Regions from separate parts of the Shigella sp. SIG6 genome, predicted to be linked through region 2. Evidence: predicted binding sites of a transcription regulator. Region 2 holds the regulator's gene; each other region holds the start of a gene.
The links. The regulator sigma-54, encoded in region 2, starts transcription at its own class of promoters, with help from an activator protein. The targets are predictions, from matches to a motif close to GTTGGCACANNTTTCGCTNT.

Region 1: a site for sigma-54 is predicted at 1,504-1,523, ahead of ACUU1M_RS15995 (amino acid ABC transporter substrate-binding protein). Genes of this name have one in related genera too.
Region 3: a site for sigma-54 is predicted at 5,993-6,012, ahead of glnK (P-II family nitrogen regulator). Genes of this name have one in related genera too.

The regions. Positions count from the first base shown of each region.
Region 1 is NZ_JBQZXC010000116.1:3,185-10,608, forward strand. Features, by position in the region: partial or broken gene ACUU1M_RS15990 (amino acid ABC transporter permease) at 1-332, opposite strand, end outside; gene ACUU1M_RS15995 (amino acid ABC transporter substrate-binding protein) at 400-1,425, opposite strand; gene ACUU1M_RS16000 (lipoprotein) at 1,856-2,056, opposite strand; partial or broken gene acrF (multidrug efflux RND transporter permease subunit AcrF) at 2,309-5,405, opposite strand; partial or broken gene acrE (multidrug efflux RND transporter periplasmic adaptor subunit AcrE) at 5,417-6,574, opposite strand; gene acrS (multidrug efflux transporter transcriptional repressor AcrS) at 6,973-7,424, shown strand, end outside.
Region 2 is NZ_JBQZXC010000035.1:10,599-18,022, forward strand. Features, by position in the region: gene arcB (aerobic respiration two-component sensor histidine kinase ArcB) at 1-1, shown strand, start outside; gene elbB (isoprenoid biosynthesis glyoxalase ElbB) at 231-884, shown strand; gene mtgA (monofunctional biosynthetic peptidoglycan transglycosylase) at 881-1,609, shown strand; gene yrbL (PhoP regulatory network protein YrbL) at 1,606-2,238, opposite strand; gene npr (PTS phosphocarrier protein NPr) at 2,451-2,723, opposite strand; gene rapZ (RNase adapter RapZ) at 2,720-3,574, opposite strand; gene ptsN (PTS IIA-like nitrogen regulatory protein PtsN) at 3,620-4,111, opposite strand; gene hpf (ribosome hibernation promoting factor) at 4,229-4,516, opposite strand; gene rpoN (RNA polymerase factor sigma-54) at 4,539-5,972, opposite strand; gene lptB (LPS export ABC transporter ATP-binding protein) at 6,020-6,745, opposite strand; gene lptA (lipopolysaccharide ABC transporter substrate-binding protein LptA) at 6,752-7,309, opposite strand; gene lptC (LPS export ABC transporter periplasmic protein LptC) at 7,278-7,424, opposite strand, start outside.
Region 3 is NZ_JBQZXC010000054.1:14,755-22,178, forward strand. Features, by position in the region: gene ACUU1M_RS11060 (SgrR family transcriptional regulator) at 1-777, opposite strand, end outside; gene cof (HMP-PP phosphatase) at 877-1,695, shown strand; partial or broken gene decR (DNA-binding transcriptional regulator DecR) at 1,849-2,306, shown strand; gene ACUU1M_RS11075 (SmdA family multidrug ABC transporter permease/ATP-binding protein) at 2,336-4,108, shown strand; gene ACUU1M_RS11080 (SmdB family multidrug efflux ABC transporter permease/ATP-binding protein) at 4,101-5,882, shown strand; gene glnK (P-II family nitrogen regulator) at 6,063-6,401, shown strand; gene amtB (ammonium transporter AmtB) at 6,431-7,424, shown strand, end outside.

The sequences.
Region 1 (7,424 bases), on a different contig from region 2:
AGACCGATAAAGAAGCCCAAAACAGAAGCGAACACAATACACAATACAGAAACCAGTAGCGTATTGAGTAAGCCGACAATAAAAACGCGTCCGTAGGTGTCGCCCTGCTGGTAATCGATCAAATGCTGGACAATACCGAAGCCAGCGCCGCGATCCAGAAAGGCAAAACCTGAAGTAATGCCACGATTATTGAGATTCGTTACAGTGTTTTGAAATAACCAACCAACAATGCCGACAACAGCAACAACGGCAAGGATCTGGAATAACCAGGCACGAACCGTAGGGTTGGCAAAGGAGAGTGAGCCTTTAACGGTTGAGCGGCGATGAGACATAGAAACCTCGGAAAGCATAACGCTGAAGAGAGCGCCGCCGTAGCGACGCTCGTTACCTCACACCGACTTAACGCACGGGCGGCGCGTACTGAATACCGCCGTTATTCCAGAGATTATTTTGCCCACGTTTAATTTTCAGCGGGCTTTCTGAACCTACGTTACGCTCAAAAATTTCCGAGTAGTTACCCACCTGTTTGATGATGTTATAGGCCCATTTATTATCCAACTTCAGATCCTTGCCGTAATCGCCTTCTTTACCCAACAGATGTGCCATATCAGGCGTTGCTGGATTAGCCGCTTTTTCATCGACGTTCTGGGAATTGATGCCCATCTCTTCAGCATTTAGCATGGCGAAAAGCGTCCAGCGTACAATCGAGAACCATTCATCATCGCCACGACGAACTACCGGCCCAAGCGGTTCTTTAGAGATAACCTCCGGTAAGACAATCCATTCAGCCGGGTTGCTTAATTTGATGCGCAAGGCATACAGTTGCGACTGATCCGAAGCCAGCGTATCGCAGCGACCAGATTCCAGTGCCTTCGCTGATTCGTCAGAGCGATCGAAAGTCACTGGTGTGTACTTCATATTGTTTGCCTTGAAATAGTCGGCGACGTTGAGTTCGGTATCAGTACCCGCCTGAATACAGACGGTAGCGCCATCCAGTTCTTTCGCGCTTTTTAGCCCCGCTTTATCGTGCGTCAGGAAGCCAATGCCGTCGTAATAAGTGACGCCGGTAAATGCCATTCCCATCCCGGCATCGCGAGATGAAGTCCAGGTCGTATTACGGGAGAGCAAATCCACTTCCCCTGACTGTAAAGCGGTGAAGCGTTCTTTTGCTGTGAGTGGGGTATATTTCACTTTCGTGTCGTCACCAAATACAGCAGCGGCAACACCACGACAAACATCAACATCAATACCTGAAAACTTACCGTCTGCATCGGCATAAGAGAACCTAGGTAATCCATCACTGATCCCGCATTGCACAAAACCTTTTTTCTGAACGGCATCAAGCGTCGCGCCAGCATGCGCCTGATTTGCAACGGCAAGCAGCACGCTGGCGGCAGCCAGTGTGGCTATCATCATCTTTTTCATAATGCTTCCTGTGAGGCGAAAATTATCGTTATAGGACGTTTGGGAAACGTCTTTTACTTGTCTGTGGCCATCCTCTTATAAGCAAAAGTAGTGCCAGCTTTTGCGCACGATTTCGCGTCGCAATAAGCTGAGTGTAGACAGGAAATAATAAAAACAGCGCCCCGCAATGGTGCGAAAATGAAACATGCGCCACATTTTGGCGCAAAATATTTACGCGTGTTTTACTAAGCAGAATAATGATTGTTAGCGTGAGTATATTTCTGGTGGGAAGTGTGAAAGTTAAATTGATGCGTTATTTCGAAAGCAGCGAAATAACGCGATATAACATGCTAAATCAGCAGAGAATTAGCCAGCAGAATATAGCAATATTTTATCTTATGTAAAGATACTGTATCGTTAAACAGAGCGCGAAACTCCGCGCCCTGTTCAGTTATTTCGACAGAGCGATGATCCCCATCGTCAGGCCAGCAATAGCCCCAGCCGTTTTCCAGTTATCCTGAGTCGTGCCTTTCATACAGGTATTGGTGTGAACCAGACGACCCTGATCGTCATAAACCGGAACGCAGGGCGAATCGTGAGCACAGCCCGCCAGCAATGCGGTGAGCAATGCCACAGGAATTAATCTTTTCATGGTGTTACCTCAGTAATAAACGCTAACGCTTAATAAGTTAACTCTCTTATTAACGAGCTGAATGCCATTTTATCACCGGAGGTTATAAATCTTGCGGAATGAATAATGACAAATTATGTGAATTGTAAAAATAGTGAAGGGAGCGGGAACTATAGAAAGCTTTTAAAGAGTGAGCAGAAGAATATCTTATTAATTTTTATGGGTTTCACTGGAAATAATAAAGGCACCCGAAAGCGCCTTTATGTTTCTGATTTATCCTTTAAAGCAACGGCGAATCACCACAAAGAACACCGGTACGAAGAAGATTGCCAGCAACGTTGCAGAGACCATTCCTCCCATTACCCCGATACCCACAGCGTTCTGCGCGCCACTGCCGGCACCGTTACTGATAGCTAGCGGTAATACGCCGAGAATAAAGGCGAGAGAGGTCATCAGGATAGGACGCAGACGCATACGTACTGCCATCAGTGTCGCTTCAACAACACCTTTACCCTCTTTCTCCATGAGATCTTTAGCGAACTCAACAATCAAAATAGCGTTTTTGGCCGACAAGCCAATTGTCGTTAGCAAGCCCACCATAAAGTAGACGTCATTTTTTTGATTAAAGAGTGTCGCCGCCAGCAGCACGCCGACAATCCCTAACGGCACGACCAACATAACCGAGACAGGAATTGACCAGCTTTCATAGAGTGCAGCAAGGCACAGGAAAACAACCACAAAGGAAATTGCTACCAGAGCGGGAGCCTGGTTTCCCGATAAGCGTTCCTGATACGACATACCCGTCCAGTCATAACCAATGCCCGCAGGTAATTTTGACGCAAGGTTTTCCATCAACGCCATGGCATCGCCGGAACTGGTTCCTGGCGCGGCTTCCCCCTGAATCTCCATTGACGGCAGACCGTTGTAGCGTTCCAGTCGCGGAGAGCCATACACCCAATGTGAAGTGGTAAAGGCAGAGAATGGCACCATTTCGCCGTTGGCGCTGCGGACATAAAGTTTATCGACATCTTCTGGCAGCATACGGAATTTGGCATCCGCCTGAACATACACCTTTTTCACGCGACCACGGTCGATGAAGTCGTTAACGTAAGTCCCACCCAACGCCGTTGAAATGGTCTGATTGATGTCAGAAAGTGAAACACCTAATGCCGCGCCTTTTCCTGGTCAACTTCCAGTTTAAACTGCGCGGTGTCTTCCAGGCCATTAGGACGCACGCTGACTAAGCTGGCAGGATGTTGCGCCGCCATACCAAGCAACTGGTTACGGGCCTGGGTTAGGGCATCGTGACCCAGCCCAGCCTGATCAATTAACTCAAAGTCGAAACCCGTTGCCGTGCCCAGTTCAACAATGGCTGGCATATTGAATGGAATGACAAAACCGTCGCGGATCTTGCCCAATTCCATTTTGGCACGATGGATTACCGCTTCCGCACTGTTTTCATCACCATCACGCTCTTCCCACGGTTTCAGACTGACGAAGGCCATACCGGCGTTTTGTGCCTGGCCGCTGAAGCTAAAGCCGTTAACCGTAAAGACACTTTCAACGTTCGCTTTCTCGTTCTTCAGATAGTAATCCGTCACTTGATCCAACACTTTTTGCGTCCGCTCTTGCGTCGCGCCAGCGGGTAACTGAATCATGGTCAGAAAGACACCCTGATCCTCTTCAGGTAAGAAGGAAGACGTAAAAACAACACCACCATTCCTGCAACAATCAGCGCATAGATCAGTAAATATCGTCCTGTGGAACCGAGGATTTTGCCGACGCTGTTGGTGTAGTGGTTAACGCTATGATCGAAGGTGGTATTAAACCAGCCGAAGAAACCGCCCTTATTTTCGTGATGCTCAGCAGAGACGGGTTTAAGCAGCGTTGCACATAACGCAGGGGTAAGAATCAATGCCACCAGAACAGAAAGTGCCATTGCCGAAACGATGGTGATAGAGAACTGGCGATAAATTGCCCCAGTAGAACCGCCGAAGAATGCCATCGGAATAAATACCGCTGACAGCACCATCGCGATACCCACCAGTGCGCCCTGAATTTGCGACATCGATTTTTCCGTCGCTTCTTTTGGCGGGAGCTTATCCTCCATCATCACGCGCTCGACGTTCTCCACCACCACTATCGCATCATCGACGAGCAGCCCGATGGCAAGCACCATCCCGAACATCGTTAGTGTGTTGATGGAGTAACCAAAAGCGGCGAGGATGGCAAACGTCCCTAACAACACCACGGGTACCGCAATGGTGGGGATCAGCGTTGCTCGCATATTCTGCAAGAACAGATACATCACCAGGAACACCAGCATAATGGCTTCGAACAGCGTTTTTACCACTTCGTGAATAGAAAGCTGGACGAATGGCGTGGTGTCATAAGGGTAGAGAACCTTCATTCCCTGCGGGAAGAATGGCTGTAATTCCGCCAGTTTTGCCTTAATGGCTTTCGCGGTATCGAGAGCATTCGCGCCGGTTGCCAGCTTAATCCCCAGGCCCGCCGCCGGTTTTCCGTTGATACGAGCGATAACGTTATAGTTTTCACCGCCAAGTTCAACCCGTGCGACATCTTTCAGGCGTACCACCGAGCCGTCACTGTTTACGCGCAGGGTCACTTTGCCGAATTCTTCCGGATTTTTTAACCGCGTTTGAGCAATAATCGAGGCATTCAACTGTTGCCCTGGTAACGCTGGCGTTCCGCCCAACTGTCCGGCAGCGATCTGATCGTTCTGTACCTTCAACTGGTTAATCACATCAACCGGTGTCAGTTTATATTTGTTTAGCAGATCGGCGTCCAGCCAGATACGCATCGCATACTGTGCGCCGAAAAGCTGTACGTCACCGACGCCATTCAGACGGCTAAGCGTATCTTTAACGTTAGAGGCCACATAGTCCGAGATATCGTCCTGTGTGGTGTCTGGGTTATCAGAGACAAAGCCCGCCACCATCAAATAGCTGCTACTGGACTTTTCAACACTGATCCCCTGCTGCTGAACCTCCTGCGGCAGCAACGGCGTGGCGAGCTGGAGTTTGTTCTGCACCTGCACTTGCGCGATATCAGGATCGGTCCCGGACTGGAAGGTAAGGGTAATTGTCACGCTACCGGCGGAATCGCTGGTGGAGGACATATACATCAGGTTATCGATACCATTCATATTCTGTTCGATAACCTGCGTCACCGTATCCTGCACGGTCTGCGCATCAGCACCTGGATAGTTTGCCGAAACAGAAACCGCAGGCGGTGCAATGGTTGGATACAGAGCGACGGGCAATTGTAGGATCGCCAGTGCGCCCGCCATCATCAGAATAATGGCCAGCACCCATGCAAATATCGGTCGTCGAATAAAAAAGTTTGCCATGTCAGATTACCTTACTTCGATGCAGTATCTGCGGGGGTATCGGTAGTGGCTTTAACCTGCTCTCCCGGACGCGCTTTTTGCAGGCCGCTGACAATGACTTGATCGCCAGATTTCAGACCTTCGCTAATCAACTATTTATCGCCAATCGCCTGACTGGCAACGACAGGGCGCGCTTCCACCTGACTTTTATCGTTAACAATCAGCACGGTTGCATCACCACGCGGTGTGCGGCTAACGCCTTGTTGCGGGATAAGAATGGCGTCAGGTTGGACGCCTTCATCAATCCGTGCACGCACAAACATACCCGGCAAAAGCGTATGTTGCGGGTTAGGGAAGACAGCACGTAGGGTTATGGAGCCGGTGCTTTCATCAACGGTCACATCAGAGAATTGCAGCGTACCTTTCAGGGGATAGGTTTGACCGTTTTCCATGACCAACTCTACGTTGCTGGTGGCGTTTTCCTTATGCAAATTTCCTTGCTCTACGGATTGCTTCAGCCTCATAAAATCGTTGCTGGATTGGGTCACATCAACGTAGATAGGATCGAGCTGCTGGACAGTCGCCAGTTCAGTCGTTTGCCCATTAGTGACAAGAGCGCCTTCGGTCACGGTCGATTTGCCGATACGTCCGCTAATTGGCGCAGTCACTTTGGTATAAGCGAGATTGATGCGAGCGCTTTCGACTGTGGCTTTTGCGGCAATCACGGCGGCATCGGCCTGGCGAGCATCAGCAATGGCCTGGTCGTACTCCTGCTGGCTGATGTATTTCGTACCCACGAGCGGAACGTAACGTTTTACCGTCAAATGCGCGATGGCGGCGGCGGCTTCACTTTTCGCCAGTTCGCCTTTCGCGCTGTCATAATTTGCCTGATAGGTCGCGGGATCGATCTGGTATAGGGACTGGCCTGCTTGTACATCGCTGCCTTCAGTGAAATTACGATTCAGTACGATCCCGCTAACCTGTGGGCGAACTTCGGCTATACGGTAAGCATTGGTGCGGCCTGGTAATTCAGTCTTAACTTCTAACGGGGCCATTTTCACAATATGAACGGTAACCTGCGGTTCACCGACGTGAGCTTTCTCTTCTCCCTTATCGTTACAACCGGCGATTAAAGCCGCGGAGATCAGAATAAAGGAGGGCAGGAGGAAAAACCTGGCATGTTTCGTCATTACTATTCCTCAAAAAACCAAAAGCGCGTTATTTACCCAGAAAGGCAACGCGTTAACTCGCAGAAAGAAAAATACAGTTTGCTATCCTACAAATTATCATTCGTCGATGTAAGGAATAGTTATGAATACTGGCGTCTCAAGGCACATAAACACAAAAAAAGATTAATATTCTACTGTTTTATTTTGACGCGGGTTGAAAGAGGCAGAATTAAAACCTCGTAAATTGAAATATATATTCATGTGGCGAATGTATTTTAGGTAAATAATATATATTATTTATTTGACGATTTATAGCAACTCAATGTTACCCTCTCGTATAAATACACATTAGATGATAGATTAACCTTCGCTATTTTCTCACCCTGTGTCGAATATATTTATTTCCTGAATAATTAATCATGGCAAAAAGAACCAAAGCCGAAGCTCTGAAGACCCGGCAAGAACTGATTGAAACTGCCATCGCCCAGTTTGCGCAACATGGCGTAAGCAAGACGACGCTCAACGACATTGCCGATGCCGCTAACGTTACGCGTGGCGCTATCTACTGGCACTTCGAGAACAAGACCCAACTGTTTAATGAGATGTGGTTGCAACAGCCTTCATTGCGGGAGTTAATCCAGGAACACTTGACGGCTGGATTAGAGCATGACCCGTTTCAACAATTGCGTGAAAAATTGATTGTCGGCTTGCAATATATTGCCAAAATTCCCCGCCAGCAGGCGTTGCTGAAAATCTTATATCACAAATGTGAATTTAATGATGGGATGCTGGCCGAGGGAGTGATACGCGAAAAGATGGGCTTTAATCCGCAGACTCTCCGCGAAGTATTGCAGGCGTGTCAGCAACAAGG
Region 2 (7,424 bases):
ACCCCGGCTAGACCGGGGTGCGCGAATACTGCGCCAACACCAGGGAAATCTTGGCTGCGCCGTAAATTATTATGATGAGTTACAAGGGCACAGCACTGTTTTTCAGGCCGCACGCAGTTAAGATAGCAAAACTTAAATGATTTGTTACATGAATCAGTTAAATGTGTGATGCGTACCATTTTTATTAAAAAAATTAATGTGTTTCAGTCAATTGCGAAAGGATGATCACAATGAAGAAAATTGGCGTAATTCTGAGCGGATGCGGCGTCTATGACGGTTCTGAAATTCATGAAGCGGTGTTGACGTTGTTAGCTATTTCACGCAGCGGTGCGCAGGCGGTCTGCTTTGCACCGGATAAGCAGCAGGTTGATGTTATCAACCATTTAACTGGCGAAGCGATGACGGAAACGCGCAATGTGCTGATTGAAGCGGCACGAATAACGCGCGGTGAAATCCGTCCTCTGGCCCAGGCCGATGCCGCTGAACTGGATGCGTTGATTGTGCCGGGGGGGTTTGGCGCGGCGAAGAATTTAAGCAATTTTGCCAGTCTTGGTAGCGAATGCACCGTTGACCGTGAATTAAAGGCGCTGGCACAAGCGATGCATCAGGCTGGAAAACCGCTTGGTTTTATGTGTATTGCCCCGGCGATGTTGCCGAAAATTTTCGATTTCCCGCTGCGTTTGACCATCGGTACTGATATCGATACCGCAGAAGTGCTGGAAGAGATGGGCGCGGAGCATGTGCCGTGTCCTGTCGATGATATCGTGGTTGATGAAGACAATAAGATTGTCACCACCCCAGCATATATGCTGGCGCAGAACATTGCAGAAGCGGCGAGCGGCATTGATAAGCTGGTTTCCCGCGTGCTGGTTCTGGCTGAATGAGTAAAAGCCGCTTAACGGTGTTTAGTTTCGTTCGCCGTTTTCTTTTGCGGTTAATGGTTGTCCTCGCCGTTTTCTGGGGCGGGGGCATCGCGTTGTTTAGCGTTGCGCCTGTTCCCTTCTCAGCGGTAATGGTCGAGCGACAGGTCAGCGCCTGGCTGCATGGCAATTTTCGTTACGTGGCACATTCTGACTGGGTCAGTATGGATCAAATCTCGCCGTGGATGGGACTGGCGGTGATTGCCGCAGAAGATCAGAAATTTCCTGAGCACTGGGGCTTTGATGTCGCTTCCATTGAGAAAGCCCTGGCGCACAACGAGCGCAATGAAAACCGTATTCGCGGTGCTTCAACGATTTCTCAGCAGACGGCCAAAAATCTCTTTTTATGGGATGGGCGTAGCTGGGTACGAAAAGGGCTGGAAGCTGGATTAACGCTGGGGATAGAAACAGTCTGGAGCAAAAAGCGTATCCTGACGGTTTACCTGAATATCGCCGAATTTGGCGACGGTGTGTTTGGCGTCGAAGCTGCGGCACAACGTTATTTCCACAAACCCGCGAGCAAACTTACCCGGTCGGAAGCTGCATTACTGGCAGCTGTATTACCTAATCCACTTCGTTTCAAAGTCTCCTCGCCATTGGGCTACGTGCGTAGCCGTCAGGCGTGGATTTTACGGCAGATGTATCAGTTAGGCGGTGAGCCGTTTATGCAACAACACCAGCTGGATTAAGCTTCGCGCGAAGTGAGGGCCAGCGTTTTGCTCTCACGAGGTTGCAGATCTTTCTGCAGGGCAATAGCCAGCGCCGGTTGGGCGATAAATCGTTTCCATAACCGCTCTTGCTTACGCAGACAACACCACTTCGACCAGGTCGCCAGTGGAATCAATGTGCTTTCACCAATGTTGTCGCAGACGACCGGGATAACCTCTGACTCACTGATGCGGTGACAGAGGATATTCTGCGGCTTCAGCGACATCGTCACGATACGGTTATCCTGCAAATAACGCTTCAGCTGTTTCAGTAGCTGGCGCAGTTGTGCAATGTCTTCTTCGTAACGGCATTGTTCAGCAAATTCGGTCAGCGTAATGGAAGGCTTGCCGTCAAAATCGGCAATCACATCGTAGACATAACCGGTTCCGCAATCCGTCTCAACGGTACCGTGATAGCGCGGTATTCCACTCCAGTCTTTTAACCGGCGACCAAGATGCGCGTAGTACTTTAACTCACGGCGGATCTCTTTATCGCCACCATCGCCACGATGGTAGACAATCTTGATACAGCGTTGGGCATCTTCCGGATGCGCATAACATTTCCGATGTCTTCCGGTGCCCAGGGGACTTTGTTCAGATAAGCGAATCATGCCATCTCCTGGAAATATTTTCTGACGATCTCCAGTATGGTCGATTAACTTAAACAAAACCTAAACAATGCCTCTTAAGGTTTTCTTAAGGTTCTTCTGAAAGTGAAAAGCGCACAAAATGTACAAATGACGTTGATTGAGAACGATTTCAGTACGTGATTTTCTTATTGTCGGGGGAGCTTGAAGGGAGTTGTATGTCAAAGTGATGAAGATTAATCTTCATCAAAACCAGAATTAAAGAGGGCGATAACGGCGGCCAGTGCTTCCTCTTCCTGTGGACCGGTCGCTTCAACTTCAATCTGCCGTCCTTTGGCAGAATCCAACATCAGCAGCGCAATAACGCTGTTGGCTTCAGCCTCGGTGCCTTCGTCATTACGTAACAGCACTTCAGCGTCAAAACCCTGCATTAATTCAAACAGCTTCATTGCAGGCCGGGCATGCATGCCCAGCTTGTTTGTGATTTCAACAGTTTGCTTGACGGTCATGGTTTACGTTTTTCCAGCGTACGATGGCGTGACTGGACGTTTTTACCGCGCGAGCGGAAGTAGTCTGCCAGTTGCTCTGCAATATACACCGAACGGTGCTTCCCGCCGGTACAACCAATGGCGACCGTCAGGTAGCTACGGTTGTTGGTTTCCAGCATAGGTAACCATAGCTCAAGATAGCTTCGCGTCTGGTAGATAAAATTGTGTACTTCTGTGTGGCGGTCGAGGAACGCGGCGACAGGTTTATCAAGACCTGTCATTGGACGCAGTTTCGGATCCCAGTGCGGGTTCGGCAAGAAGCGCACGTCAAAGACGTAATCTGCATCGATAGGGATACCGTGTTTGAAGCCGAAAGACTCAAAGACCATGGTCAGTTCGCGTTCACGTTTACCCAGCAGACGGGTACGCAGCATTTCAGCCAGCTCGTGAACGGACATTTCTGAGGTATCGACAATCAGATCCGCTCGCGAACGCAGAGGCTCCAGCAAATCGCTTTCTTTGTCGATAGCACTTTCCAGCGACAGGTTTTTTCTGGAAAGCGGATGCAGTCGGCGCGTGTCACTGTAACGACGAATTAAGGTATTACGGTCGGCATCTAGGAACAGTAGTTGCGGTGAGAAAGCGTCAGGCAGGTTACTCATCGCCTGTTCGAATATTTCTGGTGACTCCGGCATATTACGAACATCAATGCTGACGGCGGCAGAAATCTCGCGATCGGCCAGAGTTCGAGCCAGATCGGGTAACAACACTACGGGAAGGTTATCCACGCAGTAAAAACCCATATCTTCCAGCGCACGCAGGGCGACAGATTTACCTGAACCTGAACGTCCGCTGACGATCATCAGTACCATGTACTGTTTCTCCTCACAACGTCTAAAAGAGACATTACCGAATAACTACGCTTCATCCGGAGTACCTTCGGTATCCGTAATGATTTGATACAGCTCTTCATCGCTCTGGGCTGCGCGTAAACGGCGGCAGATGGTTTTGTCCGCCAGACGTTTCGCCACCAGCGACAGAGTATGCAGGTGCGTTTTAGTTTGGTCTGCCGGCACCAGCAGGGCAAAAAGTAAGTCCACCGGTTGGTTGTCGATGGCATCGAAAGCTATAGGCGTTTCGAGCTGAACGAAAACGCCAACGGCACGCAGAGTATCTTCTTCAAGTTTGCCATGCGGAATGGCAATACCATTGCCGATACCGGTACTGCCCATTTTTTCCCGCGTCAGGATAGCTTCAAAAACCACCTGAGGCGGCAGGCTAAGTTGTTTCGCCGCCAGCTCGCTGATGATTTCCAGGGCGCGTTTTTTGCTCTGACAGTGGACGCGGCTTCGCGTACATTCCCTGTTAAGAACACTGCTAAGCTGTAGAGTTGTATCATTATTTGTCATAATTTCACCTAAGAACCTGCCCACTCAAACAGTGGAACAGGCTCGGAGCATTAACCGTACAAATGGCCCGTTGTGCCGCACAACAGGCCGCCATGCACATGCTAATTGCCCGGACAATTAGTGTTGTTTCAGTTTATCTTTATGTTTGGTCAACTGGCGTGCCAGCTTATCAATTAAGCCATCAATGGCAGCGTACATGTCCTGACCTTCCGCGCTGGCATGAATTTCACCACCGTTTACATGCAGTGTTGCATCTGAGGTGTGGGTGACTTTCTCCACTTTCAGAACAACATAGACCTGGTTGATTCGGTCAAAATATTGCTCAAGTTTGGCAAATTTAGCTGTAACAAATTCGCGCAGTGCCTCGGTGATCTCGACGTTATTTCCGGTAATGTTGAGCTGCATAGTGTCTTCCTTATCGGTTGGGTCAAACGAGCTGTTTACGCTGGTTTGACGGCGGAATGGATAAAGACTCTCGGTACTTCGCAACAGTGCGGCGTGCCACCATGATACCTTGTTCCGACAGCAAAGAGGTTAACTTGCTGTCGCTCAACGGTTTCGCTGGGTTTTCCGCCGCGATTAATTTCTTCACCAGTGCACGAATCGCCGTGGAGGAAGCTTCGCCGCCGCCCTCGGTATTGACGTGACTGGAAAAGAAATACTTCAGTTCAAAAATGCCTCGTGGACTATGCAGGTATTTTTGCGTGGTCACGCGAGATATCGTCGATTCATGCATTTCGACAGCCTGGGCGATATCGGCCAGTACCATCGGTTTCATATATTCTTCACCTTGCTCAAAGAAGGCTTGCTGCTGTTCAACGATACAGCGACTCACGCGCAGTAGCGTATCGTTACGGCTTTCCAGACTCTTGATCAACCATTTGGCATCCTGCAGATTGCTGCGGATAAACTGGCTGTCACCATCGTTGCGCGCGTTATTGCACATCGAGGCGTAGTGCTGGTTGATTTGCAGACGCGGAATGCTGTCACTGTTGAGTTCTACGGTCCAGTGACCGTTATGCTTACGCACCAGCACATCTGGAATGACATACTCAGGTTCGCCAGTCTGGATCGACTGCCCGGGGCGCGGATCGAGCGACTGGATCAGATTGACGGCTTCTTTCAGCACATCTTCTTTCAGACGAGTGACGCGCATTAAAGTGCGGAAGTCGTGATTGGCTAACAGATCGAGATGATCGCTAATGATCAATCTGGCCTCTTCCAGCCACGGCGTGGTCTTATCGAATTGGGAGAGTTGGATTAGCAGGCAGTCACGCAGATCTTTTGCCGCTACACCGACCGGATCAAACCGTTGGATCCGCTTAAGGACGGCTTCAACCTCGTCGATGTCGATCTCTTCATCGCCCATACTTTCGAGAATATCTTCCAGCGGGACAGTCAGATAACCGGTTTCATCAACGGCATCGACGATAGAGGTAGCAATAGCGCGGTCAGTGTCGGAAAACGGTGTCAGCTCGACCTGCCACATCAGGTAATCCTGCAAGGTCTGCGTCGTTTCGCCCTGGTAGACCGGCAGCTCGTCGTCAATGTAGTCACCGCTGGTGCCGGATGGTGTACCAGCGGTGTAAATGTTGTCCCAACTGGCATCGAGCGGCAGCTCTTCCGGCATCTCTTTTTGTTCGAGCGCGTCGGCGGTGTCCAGCGTTTCACTGTCTTGCGTTTCGCGGGTGTCGATTTCTTCATGAGTGTCGATTTGCTCAAGCAGCGGATTACTCTCCAGCGCCTGCTGTAGCTCCTGCTGAAGTTCCAGCGTCGACAACTGCAACAGACGAATTGCCTGTTGGAGCTGTGGCGTCATCGCCAGTTGTTGGCTAAGCCTGAGTTGCAAACCTTGCTTCATGTTCAGAATCGTACTCTCCTGCTAAAACGTCGCAAACTTCTACCCTATCAGAGTCTGAAGTCTTCCCCAAGGTATACACGCTTAACGTGTTCGTCTTGTAAGATTTCTGTAGGCGTGCCGTGGGCGATCAAATGCCCCTGACTGACGATATAAGCGCGTTCACAAACCGCCAGTGTTTCACGCACGTTGTGGTCAGTGATCAGCACGCCCAGGCCGCTGTCGCGCAGGTGTTCAATGATGCGTTTAATGTCGATAACCGAGATCGGGTCAACCCCGGCAAACGGTTCGTCGAGCAGAATAAATTTCGGATTCGCAGCCAGTGCGCGGGCAATTTCTACACGGCGACGTTCACCCCCGGAGAGTGACTGCCCCATGCTGTCACGCAGGTGCTCAATGTGAAACTCTTCCATCAGCTCGTTCGCGCGGTCTTCACGTTGTTCAGCAGACAAGTCGTCACGAATTTGCAGTACCGCCATCAGGTTATCGTAAACGCTGAGGCGACGGAAAATGGAGGCTTCCTGTGGCAGATAGCCGATACCGCGGCGCGCGCGTGCATGCAGAGGCAGCAGACTGATATCGTCATCATCAATAATGATGTTGCCCGCATCGCGCGGCACAATGCCTACAACCATGTAGAAAGTGGTGGTCTTACCGGCACCGTTTGGCCCCAGCAGACCGACAATTTCCCCGGAGTTGACGGTCAGGCTGACGTCTTCTACCACGCGACGGCCTTTATAGGCTTTTGCAAGGTTCTTTGCAGTTAATGTTGCCATAACGAATTAATTACCCTTCTTCTGTGCCGGGGTCTGGCCTTTGTTGTTTTTGTCCTGCAGCTGCGACGGCACCAGAACGGTGGTTACGCGCTTGCCTTTGTCGCTGAAAGCCTGCATTTTCTGCTCTTTCACCAGGTAAGTGATCTTATCGCCCTTAATGTTGCTATCGACCTGCTGCAGATAAGCATTACCCGTCAGAACGACAAAATCTTTTGCCAGTTCGTAGTGCATCTGGGAAGCGTGACCTTCAACGGGTTTACCGTTGTCCTGCATCTGGTAGAACGTTGCCGGTTTACCGTATCCGTCAATCACTTCTTTACCTTGTTCGCCGCCCGGACGGGTAACGACCACTTTGTCGGCATTAATTTTGATGGTGCCCTGGGTGACGATGACATTACCGGTAAAGGTAACCACGTTGCCTTGCATATCAAGAGATTGCTGGTCCGATTCAATGTGGATCGGCTGATCAGTGTCTCCGGTTACGGCAAATGCCGGAATGCTGGCGGCCAGAAGTGAGCTGGCAAGCACAAGATTAAGGCTGAGTTTGTTTGTTTTGAATTTCATAGGATGTTCTAACCTTTTCAATCAGCTCGGCGTTCTTGCTGCGTAAGTTGCCGCGCATTTTCAGACCGCTGGAGTTAAATGTTGTTCCGTATAACGTGACGAGGTCTTCAGAGGT
Region 3 (7,424 bases), on a different contig from region 2:
CGGATGCGGCAGATGGCTGCAATAGCTCGCCAGCCGGTGCGCAAGCCAGTAATCGGGGCGATGTAAAAAGAAGGTCAGACACTGCGGATGGGTGACTTCAATACGCTTCACGCTAATAAATAATTGATCCAGTGCTGGCAGTTGTAACAGCATCAATAATCGCTGGTGTAAGTGTGAGGCTTTTACTGCATCGCCGTTATGCCAGTGTAGGGTTGAACGAAGATAAAAGTCCCAGCGTAACCCGTCAGTAGAGGTTTCCCAGTGATGCGCTAAATCGCCAATCGGGCGCTGAGTATTATTATCGAAGCGGGTCAGGCCGGAAAATATCTGCCCGGCGAGATGCTGCTCGGCACGGCCGGGCAAAAAGCCTGGTTGTAGCGGTTCGAGCGGGCGATAGTAGGGAATACGCAACGTGGGTGTATCGTTTTGCCATTGTCCGCCCATAAACGGCTGTAACAGAGTGCGCAGCTCACCTGGGGCCAGTTGCGCCAGCTCCAGCACATCTTGCTGCTTTCCGGTTTCCAGTGCCTGTTCCATCATCGCATTGCGTAGCGATTCCGGCGTGACCAGAAAGCGTAATTGTCCGCGCTTTCCGCGTCCTGGCTGCGCCTGCCACTCCAGCCATCCCGCCTCCTGTGCCTGACGCAACAGCGTACGAACATGGCGTTCGCTGCAAAAACAGCGTTCGGCCAGTTCGCTGACGGTGACGGTTTGCGGCTTTCCGGCTGAAGGTTGCCACAGACGTTGATACTGGTTAAGACGGTTGAGCAATCGCATATAAACCCGGAACAATATTATTTAACTATTCACTATTACTTCCGTATATATCAGGTGATACTCAATCACCATTAACCGTGTCACAGAGTGGAGAAAGAAATGGCTCGTCTGGCAGCATTTGATATGGATGGCACTTTATTGATGCCTGACCATCATTTAGGTGAGAAAACCCTCTCTACTTTGGCGCGACTGCGTGAACGCGACATTACCCTCACTTTTGCCACGGGGCGTCATGCGCTGGAGATGCAGCATATTCTCGGGGCGCTATCGCTGGATGCATATTTGATTACCGGCAACGGAACGCGCGTGCATTCTCTGGAAGGTGAACTTTTACATCGTGATGATTTACCTGCGGATGTCGCGGAGCTGGTGCTGTATCAGCAATGGGATACCCGAGCCAGCATGCATATCTTCAATGACGACGGTTGGTTTACCGGGAAAGAGATCCCTGCGTTGTTGCAGGTATTTGTCTATAGCGGTTTTCGTTATCAGATAATCGATGTCAAAAAAATGCCACTCGGCAGCGTCACCAAGATCTGCTTCTGTGGCGATCACGACGATCTTACACGCTTGCAGATCCAGCTATACGAAGCATTAGGCGAGCGTGCACATTTGTGTTTTTCCGCCACGGATTGCCTCGAAGTGCTGCCGGTGGGCTGCAATAAAGGCGCTGCATTGACGGTGCTGACCCAACATTTAGGTTTATCGTTGCGCGATTGCATGGCCTTTGGTGATGCGATGAACGATCGCGAAATGTTAGGCAGCGTCGGTAGCGGGTTTATTATGGGCAATGCGATGCCGCAACTGCGCGCGGAGCTCCCGCATTTACCGGTGATTGGACATTGCCGAAATCAGGCTGTCTCTCACTATTTGACGCACTGGCTGGACTATCCACATCTACCTTATTCCCCCGAATAACGAGATCCCTTCCAGCACCGGGCAATTGCCCGGTTTTTTTTTGCGTTGAATTTGTCATTTTGTGCCGTGGTGTTTAAACCGCACAGAATAAATTGTCGCGATTTCACCTTTAAAATAGAATTAAAAGAGAAAAAAATTCTCCGTGGAAGGGCTATGTTAGATAAAATTGACCGTAAGCTGCTGGCCTTACTGCAGCAGGATTGCACCCTCTCTTTGCAGGCACTGGCTGAAGCCGTTAATCTGACAACACCCCCTGCTGGAAGCGCCTGAAACGGCTGGAGGACGACGGTATCCTTATCGGCAAAGTCGCCCTGCTGGATCCGGAAAAAATAGGCCTCGGCCTGACCGCCTTTGTGCTGATAAAAACGCAACATCACAGCAGCGAATGGTATTGCCGCTTTGTCACGGTGGTTACCGAAATGCCAAAAGTGCTGGGGTTCTGGCGCATGGCTGGTGAATACGATTATCTGATGCGCGTCCAGGTTGCCGACATGAAACGCTACGACGAGTTTTATAAGCGTCTGGTAAACAGCGTGCCGGGGCTGTCGGACGTCACTTCCAGCTTCGCGATGGAACAGATTAAATACACCACTTCTTTACCCATCGAATAAACATCCAGAATCAGGTCAGGACACAACGCGTGCGATTATTTGCTCAATTAAGCTGGTATTTCCGTCGGGAATGGCGTCGCTATCTTGGGGCTGTCGCCTTGCTTGTCATTATCGCGATGCTGCAACTGGTTCCGCCAAAAGTGGTTGGTATTGTTGTCGATGGCGTGACAGAACAACACTTTACTACCGGGCTGATCCTGATGTGGATCGCCACCATGGTGCTGATTGCCGTTGTGGTTTATCTCCTGCGTTATGTCTGGCGCGTATTGCTGTTTGGCGCGTCTTACCAACTGGCTGTTGAACTGCGTGAAGATTATTACCGTCAGCTAAGCCGGCAGCACCCGGAGTTTTACCTGCGTCATCGCACGGGTGATCTCATGGCTCGTGCGACCAATGACGTCGATCGCGTCGTGTTTGCCGCCGGAGAAGGGGTGCTGACGCTGGTGGATTCACTGGTAATGGGCTGCGCTGTGTTGATTATGATGTCTACGCAAATTAGCTGGCAGTTGACCTTATTTGCCCTGTTACCGATGCCAGTGATGGCGATCATGATTAAGCGCAACGGCGATGCCTTGCATGAACGCTTTAAGCTGGCACAGGCGGCGTTTTCCAGTCTTAATGACCGCACCCAGGAAAGCCTCACCAGTATCCGCATGATCAAAGCCTTTGGTCTGGAAGATCGCCAGTCGGCGTTATTTGCCGCGGATGCCGAAGATACCGGCAAAAAAAACATGCGGGTGGCGCGTATTGATGCTCGTTTCGACCCGACCATCTATATCGCGATTGGTATGGCGAACTTGCTGGCGATTGGCGGCGGTAGTTGGATGGTGGTGCAGGGCAGTTTAACGCTGGGCCAGCTCACCAGTTTTATGATGTATTTAGGTCTGATGATTTGGCCAATGCTGGCGCTGGCATGGATGTTTAACATTGTGGAACGTGGTAGTGCTGCATACAGCCGTATTCGCGCGATGCTGGCGGAAGCGCCGGTGGTGAACGATGGTAGCGAACCCGTGCCGGAAGGGCGTGGCGAACTGGATGTAAATATTCACCAGTTCACGTATCCGCAGACTGACCATCCTGCGCTGGAAAACGTCAATTTCGCCCTGAAACCCGGTCAGATGCTGGGTATTTGCGGGCCGACTGGTTCCGGCAAAAGTACCCTGTTGTCGCTCATTCAGCGTCATTTCGACGTCAGCGAGGGGGATATTCGCTTTCATGATATTCCTCTGACGAAGTTACAACTCGATAGCTGGCGTAGCCGCCTGGCGGTGGTCAGCCAGACGCCATTCCTTTTTTCTGACACCGTGGCGAATAACATCGCGCTGGGTTGCCCGAATGCCACCCAGCAAGAGATTGAGCATGTCGCGCGGTTAGCCAGCGTACATGACGATATTTTGCGTCTACCGCAAGGTTACGATACAGAAGTGGGCGAGCGCGGCGTGATGCTTTCCGGTGGGCAAAAACAGCGTATCTCCATTGCTCGAGCGTTATTAGTCAACGCGGAAATCCTCATCCTTGATGATGCGCTTTCGGCGGTGGACGGACGCACAGAGCACCAGATCCTGCATAACCTGCGTCAGTGGGGACAGGGAAGAACGGTAATCATCAGTGCCCATCGCCTTTCGGCACTGACGGAAGCCAGTGAAATTATTGTGATGCAGCACGGACATATCGCCCAGCGTGGCAATCATGATGAGCTGGCGCAACAAAGCGGCTGGTATCGCGATATGTATCGCTATCAACAACTGGAGGCGGCGCTCGACGACGTTCCGGAAATTCGCGAGGAGGCCGTCGATGCGTAGTTTTAGCCAACTGTGGCCGACTCTCAAGCGCCTGTTAGCGTATGGTTCGCCGTGGCGTAAACCGCTGGGGATTGCGGTCCTGATGATGTGGGTTGCGGCGGCGGCAGAAGTCAGTGGGCCGCTGCTTATCAGCTATTTTATCGACAATATGGTAGCGAAAAATAACCTGCCGTTGAAAGTGGTTGCAGGGCTGGCTGCGGCGTATGTTGGGCTACAACTGTTTGCCGCCGGGCTACATTACGCGCAGTCGCTGCTGTTTAATCGGGCGGCAGTAGGCGTAGTGCAACAGTTGCGTACCGACGTGATGGATGCTGCGTTACGCCAGCCATTAAGCGAGTTTGATACCCAACCCGTCGGGCAGGTGATTTCCCGCGTCACTAATGACACTGAAGTGATCCGCGATCTCTACGTTACCGTAGTGGCAACTGTCCTGCGCAGTGCCGCACTGGTGGGCGCGATGCTGGTGGCGATGTTCAGCCTCGACTGGCGAATGGCGCTGGTGGCGATAATGATTTTCCCGGTGGTGCTGGTGGTAATGGTGATATACCAGCGTTACAGCACGCCGATTGTCCGCCGTGTGCGCGCCTATCTGGCGGATATCAACGACGGCTTTAACGAAATCATCAATGGCATGAGCGTTATCCAGCAGTTTCGTCAGCAGGCGCGATTTGGCGAACGTATGGGGGAGGCCAGTCGTTCACACTATATGGCTAGGATGCAAACCCTGCGCCTCGACGGTTTTCTGCTGCGTCCGCTGCTGAGTCTGTTTTCATCGCTCATTCTTTGTGGCTTATTGATGCTGTTTGGCTTCTCCGCCAGCGGCACCATTGAAGTGGGCGTGTTGTATGCGTTTATCAGCTATCTTGGGCGACTTAACGAACCCTTAATCGAACTGACCACGCAACAGGCGATGCTGCAACAGGCTGTTGTTGCTGGTGAGCGCGTGTTTGAACTGATGGACGGACCGCGCCAGCAATATGGCAATGATGATTACCCGTTACAGAGTGGCACCATCGAAGTCGATAACGTGTCATTTGCTTATCGCGATGACAATCTGGTGCTAAAGAACATTAATCTCTCTGTGCCTTCGCGTAACTTTGTGGCGCTGGTCGGGCATACCGGCAGTGGTAAAAGTACCCTCGCCAGTTTATTGATGGGCTATTACCCGCTAACGGAAGGTGAGATTCACCTTGATGGTCGTCCATTAAGTTCGCTAAGTCATAGCGCGCTGCGCCAGGGCGTGGCAATGGTGCAGCAAGATCCGGTGGTGCTGGCGGATACCTTCCTCGCCAACGTGACGCTGGGGCGGGATATCTCCGAAGAACGCGTCTGGCAGGCGCTGGAAACCGTGCAACTGGCGGAGCTGGCGCGCAGCATGAGTGATGGTATTTATACGCCGCTGGGCGAGCAGGGAAATAATCTCTCAGTCGGGCAAAAGCAACTGCTGGCACTGGCGCGCGTGCTGGTGGAGACGCCGCAAATCCTGATCCTTGATGAGGCAACCGCCAGCATTGACTCCGGTACTGAACAGGCGATTCAACATGCTCTGGCGGCGGTGCGTGAACATACCACGCTGGTGGTGATTGCTCACCGCTTATCAACTATTGTTGATGCCGACACCATTCTGGTGCTTCATCGTGGGCAAGCCGTGGAGCAGGGCACTCACCAGCAACTGCTGGCGGCCCAGGGACGCTACTGGCAGGTGTATCAACTGCAACTTGCGGGCGAAGAGCTGGCAGCCAGCGTGCGTGAAGAGGAATCATTGAGCGCCTGAATAGCGCAATATTTCATCGTTGGTGCAAAAATGTAACGCACTGTGCACTGTCATAGTGCGTTTTCATTTTCAATCTTCTTAACTTCCTGCTCTCTTTCTCGTTTTTCATTTCTGGCACACCGCTTGCAATACCTTCTTCGTGTAGCAGAACCATTACCGAATTCTGACCGGAGGGGATCTATGAAGCTGGTGACCGTGATAATCAAACCATTCAAGCTGGAAGACGTTCGTGAAGCGTTATCTTCCATTGGTATTCAGGGCCTGACCGTCACCGAAGTGAAAGGTTTCGGGCGTCAGAAAGGGCATGCCGAGCTGTACCGGGGGGCGGAATACAGCGTCAACTTCCTGCCAAAAGTAAAAATTGATGTGGCGATTGCTGATGACCAACTCGATGAAGTGATCGATATCGTCAGTAAGGCGGCTTACACCGGAAAAATTGGCGACGGCAAAATCTTCGTCGCTGAATTGCAACGCGTCATTCGTATTCGTACCGGCGAAGCCGACGAAGCGGCGCTGTAATCTCTGGCACACAGCAACAGGAACGAAAAATGAAGATAGCGACGATAAAAACTGGGCTTGCTTCACTGGCGATGCTGCCGGGACTGGTAATGGCTGCACCTGCGGTGGCCGATAAAGCCGACAATGCGTTTATGATGATTTGTACTGCGCTGGTGCTGTTTATGACTATTCCGGGGATTGCCCTGTTTTACGGTGGGTTGATTCGCGGCAAAAACGTGCTGTCGATGCTGACGCAGGTGACGGTGACGTTTGCACTGGTCTGTATTCTCTGGGTGGTTTACGGTTATTCGCTGGCGTTTGGTGAGGGCAACAACTTCTTCGGCAACATTAACTGGTTGATGCTAAAAAACATCGAACTGACGGCGGTGATGGGCAGCATTTATCAGTATATCCACGTAGCGTTTCAGGGATCGTTTGCCTGCATTACCGTAGGCTTGATAGTTGGGGCGCTGGCGGAACGAATCCGCTTCTCAGCTGTGTTGATTTTCGTGGTGGTATGGCTGACGCTCTCTTACATTCCGATTGCGCATATGGTGTGGGGCGGTGGTTTGCTGGCTTCTCACGGTGCGCTGGATTTCGCGGGTGGCACGGTGGTGCACATTAACGCAGCAATCGCCGGTCTGGTGGGCGCGTATCTGATAGGCAAACGCGTGGGCTTCGGTAAAGAGGCGTTTAAACCGCACAACCTGCCGATGGTCTTCACCGGGACTGCCATTCTCTATATCGGTTGGTTTGGCTTTAACGCCGGGTCAGCGGGCACGGCGAATGAAATCGCGGCACTGGCATTTGTGAATACTGTGGTCGCAACGGCGGCGGCAATTCTTGGCTGGATCTTCGGTGAATGGGCGCTGCGTGGTAAGCCTTCTCTGCTGGGAGCGTGTTCTGGCGCGATTGCCGGTCTGGTCGGCGTGACGCCAGCGTGCGGCTACATTGGGGTTGGCGGCGCGTTGATTATCGGCGTGGTAGCTGGTCTGGCGGGTTTGTGGGGCGTTACCATGCTCAAACGCTTGCTGCGGGTGGATG